One region of the Holzapfeliella sp. JNUCC 80 genome, then DNA from elsewhere that is predicted to be linked to it. Evidence: riboswitches for the same ligand, from Rfam matches in the RefSeq annotation. Region 1 holds a riboswitch; each other region holds the start of a gene.
The links. Region 1 has a riboswitch for lysine ahead of lysA (diaminopimelate decarboxylase). Riboswitches for the same ligand answer to the same signal wherever they lie in the genome.
Positions count from the first base shown of each region.

Region 2: linked by a shared signal. The riboswitch ahead of JNUCC80_RS00340 (ABC transporter permease subunit) and the one ahead of lysA (diaminopimelate decarboxylase) in region 1 are both predicted to bind lysine.
Region 3: linked by a shared signal. The riboswitch ahead of JNUCC80_RS03815 (aminotransferase class I/II-fold pyridoxal phosphate-dependent enzyme) and the one ahead of lysA (diaminopimelate decarboxylase) in region 1 are both predicted to bind lysine.

Region 1 covers NZ_CM132205.1:429,454-434,581, reverse strand. The annotation lists gene JNUCC80_RS02185 (N-acetyldiaminopimelate deacetylase) at 1-1,069, opposite strand, end outside; gene dapD (2,3,4,5-tetrahydropyridine-2,6-dicarboxylate N-acetyltransferase) at 1,092-1,802, opposite strand; gene lysA (diaminopimelate decarboxylase) at 1,825-3,129, opposite strand; lysine riboswitch at 3,227-3,402, opposite strand; gene JNUCC80_RS02170 (aspartate kinase) at 3,603-4,955, shown strand; gene dapF (diaminopimelate epimerase) at 4,966-5,128, shown strand, end outside.
Region 2 covers NZ_CM132205.1:63,577-68,704, forward strand. The annotation lists gene JNUCC80_RS00325 (hypothetical protein) at 45-185, shown strand; gene JNUCC80_RS00330 (YfbR-like 5'-deoxynucleotidase) at 302-931, shown strand; gene JNUCC80_RS00335 (amino acid ABC transporter ATP-binding protein) at 962-1,708, opposite strand; gene JNUCC80_RS00340 (ABC transporter permease subunit) at 1,708-3,306, opposite strand; lysine riboswitch at 3,403-3,577, opposite strand; gene JNUCC80_RS00345 (NAD(P)H-dependent oxidoreductase) at 3,647-4,345, shown strand; gene JNUCC80_RS00350 (hypothetical protein) at 4,335-4,508, shown strand; gene JNUCC80_RS00355 (aldo/keto reductase) at 4,544-5,128, opposite strand, start outside.
Region 3 covers NZ_CM132205.1:753,050-758,177, forward strand. The annotation lists gene JNUCC80_RS03805 (AEC family transporter) at 1-478, shown strand, start outside; gene ppcA (phosphoenolpyruvate carboxylase) at 528-2,012, opposite strand; gene JNUCC80_RS03815 (aminotransferase class I/II-fold pyridoxal phosphate-dependent enzyme) at 2,069-3,253, opposite strand; lysine riboswitch at 3,370-3,549, opposite strand; gene JNUCC80_RS03820 (YeiH family protein) at 3,626-4,627, opposite strand; gene JNUCC80_RS03825 (LysR family transcriptional regulator) at 4,746-5,128, shown strand, end outside.

The sequences.
Region 1 (5,128 bases):
AATATTCTGAATGCAGAGGATGTGAATCATCTACTCCTAGCCAAAACATTGTCCCTGGAATTTTTGAAAGCAAATAACCAAAATCTTCACCCGTCATAGCGGGTGTTGTTTCAACAAAATTCACGTCTTCGCTTTGCGTCATAAATTCAATGAACTGTGCCGTTAATTCATCATCATTTTCAACGGGTAAGTAACCACCTTGATTGAGTGAAACTTCAACATCAGCGTCAAAGCTTTTAGCTGTAAACTCACAAATCGTTCTAATTCGATCATTGATTGACTCTATCATCGTTTGAGTTAATCCACGAACGGTTCCCTGAATTAAAGCTTTGTCAGCAATAACATTTCGAATCGTTCCAGATTCAATTCTTCCAAATGTTAACACACCACTTTCTAGTGGATTAATATTCCTTGAAACAATTGTCTGTAGTTGTGTGATTAAGTAAGCACTAGCCACTACCATGTCATTAGCTGTATGAGGAAACGCTGCATGACCACCTTTTCCTTTGAGTTCAATATCAACTTCGGTCGTTCCAGCAAATAATGTTCCCTGACAACATCCGATTGCACCTGCTTCTAAATCTGGATTATCATGTAATCCATAAAACTCATCTGGACGCCATTTCCCTTCAAAAGCACCTAGTTCATAAGCTATCTTTCCACCATTTTCACTTTCTTCGGCTGGTTGAAAAAAGAATACTAAGTTGTCTTCAGGTGGATTGTCAGCATAATAATTTAAAATACTTAGAGCGACAGTTAAATGAATATCATGACCACACGCATGCATTTTATTTTCGTTCTTAGAAGTAAATTCAAGTCCTGTCTTTTCAGTAACAGGAAGTGCATCCATATCTGCTCGGTAACCAATTGTTCGTTTAGGACGAGTTCCTTTAACATGAACAAGCAAAGCAGTTGGCAATTCTTTTAAATGCTTAAAACTCAAAAAGTCTTGTTTGAAGCCAGCAATAATTTTTTCAATTCTTTGCTTGGTTTCTACTTCTTGTAAAGCAAGTTCTGGATACTGATGAAATTCTCTTCTAATAGCGACTCTTTGCGTCTGTGACAACATTTAACTTTCCCCCTCAAGTTTTTTACATTTTTCTTAATGCTTCTTCAAGTCCTGTTTTTGATTTAGTTTGATCATCAATTTTTTTCAAGACTCTTGCGGGTACGCCCCCAACAACAGTGTACGGTTCAACATCTCTAGTTACGATTGCACCTGCAGCAACAACAGCACCTTTACCAACACGAACGCCCTCAATCACAACGGCATTAGCCCCAATCACAACATCGTCTTCAATCACAACTGGCGTTGCTGATGCTGGCTCAATGACACCCGCTAAAACTGTTCCGGCACCAATGTGAGCATTCTTACCAACAGTTGCACGACCACCTAGGATTACTCCCATATCAATCATCGTACCTTCTCCAATTTCAGCACCAATGTTGATTAAAGCCCCCATCATAATAACAGCGTTATCTCCAATATAAACTTGGTCACGAATGATAGCACCTGGTTCAATACGTGCATTAACTTTCTTCATATCTAATAGTGGCACCGCTGAATTTCTCATGTGGTTTTCAATTTCGTATTCTGTAATTAAAGATTGATTATCAGCTAAGACTTGTTCAACATCAGCCCAGTTACCAAATAATGTTCCTGTTTTTGATTCTACAAAAGCTTTAATTGTGTTTGGAAAATCAATCTCACTTAATTGTCCCTTGATATAAACCTTAACAGGTGTTTGTTTTTCGGCATTTCCAATAAAGTTAATAATTTCTTGTGCGCTTTTTCTTTCCATTATATAGTCTCCTTTTTGATAATTAATATAAACTGTTTTCTAATTTGATTAAGTCTTGGTAACTTTGTCTTTTAATTGCTAAGTTATCTTTTCCGTTTTCAACAAAAACAACTGCGGGTTTTAAATTACGATTATAATTTGATGCCATTGAGTAACCATAAGCACCCGTATTAATCATTGCAACAATATCACCCGGTTGTGTTTTTGGAAAAGCTGCTTTTTGAATCAAAATGTCTCCTGATTCGCAATATTTACCTGCCACACGGACATTTTCTACTGGTTCTTGATCCATTTTATTAGCAATTACAGCTTCATATTCTGCTTGGTAAAGTGCTGGTCGAATATTGTCTCCCATACCACCATCAACACTCACATAAGCAGATTTTCCTGGGATTTCTTTACGAGAACCGATTGTATATAAGTTATAACCTGCAGGTCCTACAATCGATCTTCCAGGTTCTATCCAAATCGCTGGCATTTTTAAACCAAAATCTGCTGTTTTTTCTTTGATTTTTTTGATGATTGCATCAACAAATACCTCAGGTGCTAGCGGTTTATCGTCATTTGTGTAAGCAATTCCAAAACCACCACCGACATTAATTACATCGGGTTGATAGCTGTATTTTTGATACCAATCATTGGCTAAATCAATTAGCTTTTCAGCTGCCATTTCAAAACCGTTAACTTCAAATATTTGTGATCCAATATGTGAATGGAATCCTTTCATAGTCAAGTTAGGATTGTTTAAAACCGTTGTCAAAGCTTCTTCAGCTTGACCAGAATTTAAATCAAAGCCAAATTTACTGTCTTCTTGACCAGTTTGAATATAGTCATGTGTATGTGCTGATATTCCGGGTGTGATTCTCAACATCACATCAGCTTGTTGCTGGGTATCAATCAAGTAAGACGATAGCAATTCAATCTCATGAAAGTTATCAAGGACGATAACACCTACACCCGCATCGACAGCCATTTTGATTTCATCAAATGATTTATTATTGCCATGAAAACTAATTTTTGATAAATCAAATCCAGCTTGTTGCGCGGTGAATAATTCGCCACCAGATACTACATCCAGATGTAGATTTTCTTTTTGCATCAATTCATATAAGGCTAAACATGAAAATGCCTTGCTAGCATAACTAATTTCATATTCAACATCGTTTTGCTCAAAAACCGATTTGAATCCTGCAATTTGTTGTTTGATTTTTGAAATATCATAAACAACTAATGGCGTCTGATATTTTTGAACCAAATCAACAGTATCGATTCCGCCTATTTCTAAATGATGATTCGCATTTGTGACTAAATTAAAATTATGTTCCATAACGAAAATTCCTCCAAGACTATATAAAAAGGGTTCTTCTGCTATCTAAAATAACAAAAGAACCCTTTGAAAGTTTCACATTCATCATGATTGTTCGTTTGTCGATAGCTCTCCGCAATTACTGCGACAGTCCATGACTTGTTCAATCATGTCCCAGCCGATACTTATCTGCTTAAGTACTAGCTTCGGCAACTTCCCCTTTCAAAATAACATGATTGTCTTAACAGAAGACTAGTTATTTCTAATAATGTTAGTTGCAACCTCTTCGATGTGATTAAAATATTATAATAAAACCAATCAAAAGTCAAACCCTTAGGTTAATTATTTTTTAAAAATTTTTTTATTTTTATTTATTTCCATATATTGACCTTTAAAACAACATGTATTAGTCGGATTTGGGTGTTGAAATTTAAAATAGGCATGTTAAATTTAATTTACTTATCATTTGAAAAGAAAGCTAAAGGGGAATTTTTATGAAAGTAGTTAAATTTGGCGGAAGCTCGCTAGCTTCAGGACAACAGTTTGAGAAAGTTATTAATATTTTAAAACAAGATTCAAGTCGCAAAGTTGTTGTGACTTCAGCCCCAGGAAAAAGAAGTGCTTCTGATACGAAAGTTACAGATTTATTAATCAAATACGCTACACTTACAATCGAAAAAAAGCCTACTGAATCAATCACTGAACAGCTATTCAACCGCTACGTTGAAATCGCAAACCACTTTGATTTAGAAGAAGAAGAATTGCAAAGCATTAAAGAAAAAATCGAAAACTTAAAGCATGAAAAATTCGAAAACAACGACTATCTAATGGCTTGTTTTAAAGCTCATGGTGAACGATTAAACGCAAAGCTAATAACGTTGATTCTGAACCATCTAGGACTTAAAGCTCGATTTCTAGATCCGGAAAAATTTGGATTTTATGTTAGTGATTCAGCTAATAACGCACAAGTTTTAGATGAAACTTACGACAACATTAAATCAATTGATGTTGGTGATGAGCTTTTAATTGTACCTGGATTCTTTGGCATCACTAAAGACAATAAAATCGCCACTTTTTCACGTGGTGGCTCAGATATTACAGGTGCTATCTTGTCAAAAGGCTTCAATGCCAGCTGCTATGAAAATTTCACAGATGTTGATGCAATTTATGCAGCAAACCCTAATACTGTCAAAAATCCATATGCCATTAATAAAATGACTTATCGTGAATTACGTGAACTCTCTTACGCTGGATTTTCAGTATTCCATGATGAAGCCATTATCCCAGCAATTGAAGCTGAAATTACTATTAATGTTAAAAACACTAACCATCCTGATTTACCGGGCACACTTATTGTTCCTGAAAATGATTTTGAGCCAGAACATTTAATAACAGGTGTAGCTAGTTCTGATCGTTTTGCTGCTTTATACCTCCACCGTTACCTACTTAATAAAGAAGTTGGCTTCACATTAAAATTGCTAGAGATTTTATATCGCTATAATGTTTCTTATGAGCATATGCCTTCAGGTATCGATGATTTGACAATTATCTTTGATAAAAGCCAGCTTACAGACCTTAAAATCAAACAACTTTGTCAAGAGATTAAAAACACTCTTCAACCAGACGAAATGCAATGGATTAATGATTACGCCATTATCATGGTTGTTGGTGAAGGTATGAAAGATAACATTGGTGTCTTAGATCGTGTCATTTCACCACTGGCTCAAAATAATATTGGCATTCATATGATTAATCAAGGTGCCTCAAGAATTTCTGTAATGCTCGGAACTAGACAAGCCGATGCTGATTTAGCAATAGACTATATTTATCATAATTTTTTTAGTTAGGAGTTTAACAATGATTACATTACAAAAAGTTCACGGTTCATCTAACCAGTTTTTTATTTTAGATGTAGATCAACTTTCATTTAATCCCTCAGATGACCAAATCATCGCACTTACGCAGCAACTAACAGAATCTTTTTTGGAGGGGGCCGATGGTCTATTAGTCGTCTCAAAAT
Region 2 (5,128 bases), 370 kb from region 1:
TTTCTATATTATAGACTAGAAAGATTAAAATAAGGAGAGATATTATGGGACACAACAAGAGAACAAACGTGCACGTCGGCGTAGGTAATGACCGTCGTCCAGTAAATAGTACAAACTTGAAAAAACGTTTACAAGATAACTTAGATGTTATTAACTTTTTGAAATCAAGAAAAAATAACGACTAATAAACTAAAGCGATGATATAGTAATATATCACCGCTTTTTTTTGAGCAAAAGTTGTTTTTAAAGTTGATATTTGATAACATAGAAAAAATTTGTCAAAAATTAGGAGGATATTTTTATGGGAATGCATGCTTACTTACAAGGACTTAACAACTTAGAAACATTGAATCGTGCACCGGGGTACTTTCAATATCAACAACATTCAGTGTCTACACACTCATTCAGAGTGACACAAATGGCGCAAATGCTAGGCGATTTAGAGGAGATTTCAGGACATACTATTAATTGGCGTGTGCTATACGAAAAAGCCTTAAATCACGATTATACAGAGCGTTTCATCGGTGATATTAAGACACCTGTTAAATACGCCACTTCAGAATTACGTGAGTTAATTGCCAATGTGGAAGATTCAATGACCGAAAACTTTATTCAAAATGAAATCCCAAAAGAATTACAAGAACGCTACCGTAGACGATTATCTGAGGGGAAAGATGATACGTTAGAAGGTCAGATTTTATCAATCTCAGATAAAATGGACTTATTGTATGAAGCATTTGGTGAAATTCAAAAAGGCAATCCACAAGAAGTTTTCATGGAAATTTATCGTGAAAGTTTGCAAAGCATCAAGAAATTCAAGCACTTATATAGTGTGCAGTATTTCTTTGAAAATATTTTACCTGAAATGTTATCAGAAGACTTTCCATTTAGAACAAGAGTGATGGAAGTCACAAACTTAATTTTAGAGTAATAAAAAAACACCGCTTTAAGCGGTGTTTTTTTATTGATTCAAGTAGCGTTTTAAGAACTCTTTTGTACGGTCTTCTTTTGGATTATTGAAGATTTCTTCTGGTGTGCCTTCTTCAGCAACAACACCTTTATCCATGAAAACAATGTGGTCAGAAACATCACGGGCAAAAGCCATTTCGTGAGTAACTAAAATCATAGTCAAACCAGTATGTGCTAATGCTTTCATAGATGCCAGCACGTCTTCAACCATTTCAGGGTCAAGCGCACTGGTAGGTTCATCGAACAATAGGACATCTGGTGACATTGAAACGGCACGAGCAATCGCAACACGTTGTTTTTGTCCACCTGAAAGTTGAGCAGGCTTTGCCTTGATGTAAGGATCCATGCCAACTTTTTTAAGTTGTTCCATAGCCATTTCTTCAGCTTCTTGTCGTGAACGGCCAAGAACAGTCGTTTGGCCTACAATACAGTTTTCAAGAACATCTAAGTTGTTGAATAAGTTAAAGGATTGAAAAACCATGCCGACTTTAGAACGGTATTTGGTAATTTCAAAACCGTTACCTAAAATATTTTCACCTTTGAAGTTAATTTCGCCACTAGTTGGATCTTCAAGTAAGTTTAAACATCTTAGTAAAGTTGATTTACCAGAACCAGAAGAACCGATAATGGTTACAACTTCACCCGGTGTAACATCTAGTGAAATATCTTTTAATACGAGATGATTTCCAAATTTTTTCTCTAAGTTACGAACACTAATAATTGAGTCTTGATTAGCCATTAGTTTTTCACCTCTCTTGAATTAGAAGTCACTTGTTCTTGATTAGCCATTAAATTGTAATCTTTAGGACCATTTAATTTCTTTTCGATAAGTCTGAAAATACGTGTAATTGTAAAGGTTAGAACTAAGTAAATAAATGTAATTGTTAGGTAAGTGTGGAAGAACTGGAAGTTTTGTCCAGCAATTGTTGAACCTGTGAAGAATAGTTCAGAAACTGAGATGATGCTCAAGACGGAAGTATCTTTGATGTTAACGATGAATTCGTTAGCAACAGAAGGTAAACTGTTACGAACAGCTTGAGGGAGAATGATTTTTCTCATTCGTTGGAAGTGATTCATTCCTAAAGCACTTGCAGCTTCAAATTGTCCTTCATCAGTTGAAATAATCCCACTACGGATGATTTCAGAAAGGTAAGCCCCTGTGTTAATTGAAACAACAATTAAAGCAGCTAAAGTACGGTCTAAGTTAAGCCCAAACATTTGAGCAGCACCGTAGTAGAATACAGCAGCTTGCACAATCATCGGTGTTCCACGGAACAGTTCGATATAAACAGAAGCTAAGAAACTAGCAACTCTAGTTGCCCAGCGTTTACCACGTGTTTTAGCAAGTGGAATGGTTCTGATAATTCCAACTAACAATCCAATAAAGAAGCCAACGATGGTTCCGATTAATGAGATGAAAACAGTCATACCAGTTCCACGAAGTAACATACCACCATATTGTTGCCAAATATTGATAAACCAGTTACCTTCAGTAGCAGGTTTTGGTTGGTTGTGGATAGCATCTGTCATCATTTTGTCACGTTCATTTTCTGGAACAGTTGCTAGAATTTCGTTAACTTTTTCAAGGTTTGGATCACCTTTGCGTAACCCAATCGCACTTTGTGTTTCTGAAGGGTCTAGGTGGAATCCTTTTCCAGGAGCAAAGTCAATCATTTTAAGGTTAGGGTTAGCACTAGATACGCTAATTCCTTCTGATTTTTCGGAAACATAACCATCAATAGTTTTTGATTCAAGTGACACACGCATTGCTGAAAAGTCTTTCATAGCGGGTTCTTTGATGGCACCTTGAATTTGTTCGATAGCATCATAATGGAAAGTTCCCAGTTGTCCTGTGATTTTAGCACCATTAAAGTCAGCTAAGTTAGTTGCGTTAGCGTATTTGCCAGTACTATTCACAACCATTACAATATTTGAGGTGTAGTAAGCGTTTGTAAAGTCAATAGCTTGGCGACGTTCAGGTGTTGGTGACATACCAGCAATAATCATGTCGATTTTGCCTGAAGTCAAGGAAGGCAGTAGGCCATCCCATTGTGTTTTAACCGCGACAACGTTCTTTTTGCCAAGTCCTGCGGCAATTTTTTTAGCCATTTGAACATCATATCCATTGGCATATAATGATTCTCCATCAATTTTGATGGCCCCATTTGAATCATCTTGTTGTGTCCAGTTGTAAGGTGGATAATTGGCTTCCATCCCTACACGTAAAGTATCACTTTCTTCAGCGTGAACTTGATTAGTTGAAAATCCGGCTAATCCAAGAAGCATCACAATAGCGGAAAAGAAAGTTAAAAGCGGGTTAGCTTTCAAATTTTTCATAAAATTACTCCTTCATGTTTTAATTTAACACAATAAAAAAAACCTTTAATTAATAAAGGTTTTGAGGCATTATGAAATAAATTACTGATTATTAAATAACATAATAGCACTCCTCAGATAGACTGAGACAGTTCTAGTCGTTTGCCGACTAGACCCAGAAGACTTGTTGTGTAGGCAACAAGCTTTCTTCGGCGATGATCCTGCCTTAGTTGGTCTTTGTGAACTACACACTCGCAACTAATTAGTGATGACCGCAACCTCTATTGCATTTCTTATTAAATTTACCTACATATGATACCCTTAGAATAGTTTATTGTCAACGAAAACCAGGAGGAAGCCGATGAAAGTTCAGATTTTCATTTCCCATCCAGATGTTAATAATTCTGTTACACAACAATTTTTCAAATCAACACTAGCTTTAGCGGATGCTGAAGTTGAGGTAACTGTATTAGATGAAGAAATGATGCAAAACCAACAATTTAATATTAAGCAACATCAAGAAAAGATTTTAGCTGCTGATCACGTTATTTTCCAATTTCCATTATATTGGTATTCAGCACCTTACTCACTTAAAAAATGGCAAGATGATGTTTTTACAAATCAGTTTGTCAATGAGTTAACCCATCTTAACCATCTCAAACAAAAAAGCTTGTCTTTGGTGATTAATACAGGACAGCCACAAAAAGATTTTCAACCTGGACAAAAATCGCAATTTAGTTTGAACGAAATTCTCAGACCTTACCAGGTTTTTGCTAATGAGTTAGGTTTTACTTATTTAACCCCATTTATTGTGTATCAGTTTGCTTATTTAAATGAACAACAACTCTACCAATTGTTAGTTGGTTACTTAATTCATGTGGAATTGATTAAACCAAGTTTTGTGGATAAGGGTCAATTTTTACTTAACAAAATTAGACAAAATATTAACTTAAACGACAATATTCAGTTGCAGGCTGTTGTTGATACGATAGATGAACAATTGACTGATTACAAAGATCTAAGAGACGCACTAGATGAGGTGAAGGACAATGAAGAATGATTGGATGAAGGCCATTATTGAAGAGGCCTCAAAAAGCGAAAATAATTATGAAAAACGTGCATTGTTGAGTTATCTCGATCAATTTCAACATCAACTAGAAGTTCGCCATGATTTAGCAGAAGGGGAACTTGATGGTAGATTGTGGAACCATGAACAATGGTAAACAAAAAAGACTGACAATTGTCAGTCTTTTTTTGATTAGTCGCCCCATTCTTCAACAGCTTCGTTGATTGAGCCGCCTTCCCATGAAAAGTCGTTGTACCAAAGTGAACGTTTTTCTTGGTTCATGCTGTATAATTTTTGCATATCTTGAGCAGATAATTCAAAGTCAAAGATGTCAGCATTTTGTTGGATACGTTCTTCATGAACAGATTTAGGGATTGTGATAATACCGCTTTGGAAGTTCCAACGTAGAACAACTTGAGCAATTGTTTTGTTGTATTTATCAGCAATTTTTTGTAGTTCAGGATCAGTTAGAACAGCGCCACCGCCAAGAGGTGACCAAGCTTGTAAATGAATACCATGTTGTTGGTTGAATGCTAAAATATCACGTTCTTGAATTAGTGGATTGTATTCCATTTGGTTAACAGCTGGAATAATCGTAGCGTGATCAAGCAAGTTTTGCATACGTTCGTTGTCAAAGTTTGACACACCAATTGCACGAGCTTTACCAGCTTTGTAGATTTCTTCAACTGCACGCCATGTATCCACGTATTTACCAGTTACAGGCCAGTGAACAAGTAGTAAATCAACGTAGTCAGTTTGTAGACGTTCTAATTGACC
Region 3 (5,128 bases), 320 kb from region 1:
AATTGATTGGAAAAAAGTTCTACCAATGCCTCTAATCGGTTTCTTAGTAGCTCTTGTCTTTTTAATATTAAACATTCCAATTATGAAAGTTTCATTTGTTAGTTCTGCATTAACTTATGTTGGTAACTTAGTAACACCTTTATCATTGATTTACATTGGGATTGTTTTAGCTGATGCTGGACTAAAAAGTATCAGTTTTGACCGTGATACCATTGTCGCATTACTAGGTAGATTCATTGTCTCACCTATTGTTATGATTTTAGTATTAACAGCTGTTAGAGGTATGGGTGCTGATTTACCAACCCTTGCTTCTCAAACATTAATTGTTCAATCAGCAACACCTATGCTTGCTGTTCTTCCTATCTTGGCTAATGAAGCTCATGGGGATGTTAAATATGCAACTAATATTGTGACAACAAGTACCGTTTTATTTATCATCGTTGTTCCAATTTTAATGTCAATTATTCAATTTATTTAATTTAATAACGCAACAAAAAAGACATTTGCTTTTGCAAATGTCTTTTTTATTAGCCTAAGAATCTTCTTAGTTTACTCATTTTTTCAATCAATAAAGTCTGAACTTCTTTATCTGAAATGCTGACTAAATCTGTTGCTAGTTGAGAATGCTGAGCTTGTTCTTTTGTTTTTGGACCAGCCTCAATACCAAAACGTTTCGTTAAATCTGCGACATCGGATTCAATCTTACCAAACTCTGGATTGATTTGTTTTAAGACTGCCATTGCTTCTGGACTATAAAATCCTAATACATGTTCAAAGTCACGTTTCATATTTGGATAGTAGCTTTGTAAAGTTGCCCATTCATCTTTTGATAATTTACTCAATGCTTGTCCTGATCCGATAATTTCTGGTGGAATCCCTACCGAGTATAAAGAACCAGTAAACGTAATCGCACGAGGCATTTTGTAACCATCAACATCACGAGAATAGCCAATCATCCCCACATGTTGATGACGGTCACGACGTTTTGGAAAGGCATCAAAAACAGATTGCAAGTCATTAATCAATGGATCTAGTGTATGGTGGTACTCTTTGGCTGTTTTTGCTGCGATTTCAAGTAAAATTGCTTCGTCAGCTGAATTCACAATATTAAACTCACTTTGACGTAACCCATTACGTAATTTGTCGATTGCTGACTTGACTTCATCAATTGGATAATCATAACGAAAGGCCGATTGAACAGTTGCTGTTTTAAGTCCTGGGAATTCCTCAAGGTAACGATCAACAGATTGAGGAGAAAGTCCCCCTCTAAAGATTGTACTTCCTACCCCAGCAATTGGATAAACTGGTACACCACTTTCTTTTGAAAATGCACCTAGTCTGGATAATGCTAGCTTGTTTCCAATAATACTGTTTAAAAATCCATTTGAAAGCGCAGAATCAGAACCTGCTAAGAAAACACGTAAATACTCAATTGGGCGGTTAAAGTGTTTTTTGTACATCGCCATATACTCTTTTAAAATTTCAGGAGCATCTAGCTGCGCTTCAAAACTTTCAAATAGTGGAATCATTTGGAGTTGGTCGCTATTAGGATGTGTATTTTCAAATTCTTTATTCTTGAATTGTGCAAGTGATGCAAACTTATCTTCCATAGCAATCAGTTGATCTGCACTTTTCGTCATTGGCAGAACCGCTTCAAATAGCGGACGTTTTTTAAATTTTAAATCGTCTGCAAAATCTTCTGCCAGCATCATAGTTGTCATAGCTTGCATTAAACTATAACCTTTTTCTTCCCAAATGTTAGGTAATCTAAACGTTAAAAATTTATCGTCACCAAGTTCATGGTTTTTGAAATAGTCGTATTGTTTAGTATACAAACGGCTAATAACAGAAGAATCAGCATGCTTTCCTTCCCAGTCCCACATGTATTCATCGGCATCTAAAGTTGAAAAGTTAGCATAAGCTTCATCGATTTCTTCAAAAGCTGAAACAAATGGATTATGATGCTTTTTAAAGAACGGAATGTTAGCGTTATCTGGATGTTGAGTTCCCATTACGTTTGGTATCATTCTGTCTGTCAATTGATTGTCCTCCTGATTTTAATTACTAGTTATCTGACTGTTTTAAGGTAATCACGAATACGATCCATCGCTAGCTGAATATCAGCTTCAGAAGCTGCATATGAAAAACGAATATAGCCTTGTCCACCTTTACCAAATGCACTTCCAGGTATGACACCAACTTTTGCTTGTTCAGCTAATTCTAGTGCGAACTGGTAAGAATCTTGTGTACATGATGCTGGAATTTTAGCAAGTAGATAAAACGCACCATGAGGCTTAGCCATCTCAAAGTTCATACTTGTTAATTCATCAACAATTAAGTCACGACGCTTTTGATAGATTTTACGCATTTCAATCGCATCATTATCACCATGATTAAGCGCTTCTGTTGCTGCAACTTGGGCAGGATTAGATGGTGAAGTCACCATGAAAGCATGCACTTTAGCAACTTTTGACATGAATTCTCTCGGTCCACAAACGTAACCAATTCGATATCCTGTCATAGCGTGAGATTTAGATAATCCATTAATGTAAATGGATTGTTGAGGCAATAACTTAGCAATTGAAAAATGATCAACGTCATAAGTTAATTCACAGTAAATCTCATCTGTAACAACAAAAATATCATGCTGTTCAATAACTTGCGCTAGAGCCGTAACGGTTTCTTTATCGTATTCAACCCCTGTTGGATTACTTGGATAATTAAGTAAAACTGCTTTAACTGAAGGCCCTTCTTCTTTAATCACTTCTTCCAATTTTTCAGGTGTTAATTGAAAGCCTGTTTGTGAGGTGTCAACCATAATTGGATGTGCACCTAGCAACTCGATAATAGGAAAATAAAGTGCAAATGTCGGTGTTGGCACAATCACTTTATCACCTGGATTTAACATCGTTTCAAAAGTGGCATAAATTGCTTCTGTTGCACCAATTGTCACGATTATTTCATCTTCTGGATTATAATTTAAACCTTGTTGACGCTTTAAATAATCAGAAACTGCTTTTCTAAGCTCTAATTTACCTGTTTGAGCTGAGTAGTGAGAATCATTATTTTGAATGCTTTCTACTGCAGCATTTTTAATATGTTCGGGTGTATCTAAATCAGGCTCTCCAATTGTTAGTTTTACAATATCTTGGATAGCTGAGATTTTTTGATCAAAGCTTCTAATCCCTGATGGATTAACTAAGTCTAATTTTTCGTTATACGTTTCACTTAATTTTGACGATAAATCTGGCATAACAGTCTCCTATTTCCGTAAATTATTATTCAGAAGAGTGGCTATTTAAAATATTAGACAAAAAAAGATTCCTTTGTCTGGGCAGACAAAAGAATCTAAACCGTCTTAGATATCAATTTGTCGATAGCGCTCCATAAGTTTTATGCTTATGACAGTTTATGATTTGTTCAACCATACCCCAACATCAAATCGTCACAACTCTTTGACGTTTCGGCAATATCCCCTCACTAGAGTAACTAATGCTATTGTGATAGCGAGTTATCTAGCTATTGTCAACTGCGACCTCTTCTACTAAATTAACTATAAGTTATTTTTTTGTGTAATTCAACCTTGTATTTCATTTTTGTTTAATTTTTTACTAATAATAAGTAATTAGAATAGTAACTTAATTAAGATAATTGCTCCGACAACTTGCACTAAACTAATCAACAGCCCATAGCCCAAGAAACGACTACCAGAATCTTTAATTGTTTTTAACTTCAAGTTTAGCCCGATACCTGCAAGGTTAATAATACCAAAGAAACCGGTCAATTCTTTTGCAGTATGCGTTAATTGCGTTGGCAAACTAACATAACTATTAATCAAAATAAAAATAACAAACACTAAAATAAACCAAGGTACTTTAATGTATTGCTTAACTGACTTTTTGGCTTGTGGCTCTTTTTGGCTTGCTCCCTGAGCCATTCTTGCAAAACTAATGACAACTACTGATAGCAAAATCACTCGCAACATTTTGAACAATGTCGCATATGTCGTAACATCTTGATTAATTAAGGAAGCTGTCCCCACAACTTGTCCCACAGATTGGACAGTTCCTCCAATTAATGCACCTAAAAGTAAGTCTTGCTTACCGAGCACAACAGGCCCAATGATTGGCAAAACAATTAATAAGACAATTCCGACCAAACTAACTGTTGCTACTGCAGTCCGTCTTTCATCATCGTTTGCTTTGATTTCTGGCGACACAGCCGCTATTGCACTTGATCCACATACGGCATTACCTGCAGCCATTAAAAGCGACGATTTTTTCGATACCTTAAAGACTCTTTTCCCTAGCACAATCGCTACAATAATAGTCAACACCATCTGTAACACAATAAATAAAATCCCATTAATTCCCAATGATTCTATGGTTTTAAGTGTTACGGTTAACCCGAGCAGTGCAATTCCGATTTCAATAGGGTATTTTTCTGACCATTTAACACCTGAATTTAACTTAGGTTGTGTCAAAATAGTATTACCTAACAAAATCCCCATCAACATGGCCAAAGATTCTGCTCCAATAAAAGGTAAATAAACGGCTAAAAATTTAGCAATAATAGAAACAAGTAACGTTACTGCAATACCTGGTAAAAAAGATTTTTTGATTTTCATGTTTTCCTCTCCTTCGATACAGGCATAACTATATCACATCATTAATGTTAATATTTGTTTAATAGATAATAACTATATATACTATTAGTAACCTTAATAGCAAAAAGAAAGGACTCTTATGTTCAAGTTACTGCATACCTTTGTTGCTGTGTATGAAACTTTGTCATTTTCAAAAGCAGCTGAACAACTTTTTTCTTCTCAACCTAGCCTCTCATTACACGTTAAACAGCTAGAAGAAAGACTAAATACGCAATTATTCATTAGAAATGGTAAAGCTAAACTAGAGCCAACACCTAATGCCACCAGATTATATCAAAGCACCACAAAAATTTTGAAAGAATGGCAAACTATTCAAACCGATATTAGTGATAATCCCAAAAAATATGATTTATTATTCGCGTGTTCGCAAACTAGCGCGCATACCTTTGTTCCTCAGTTATTATCTCAGTTACCTTCTGCTATTTATAACGAGTATAATTTAGCTGCTGAAGTACACAACTC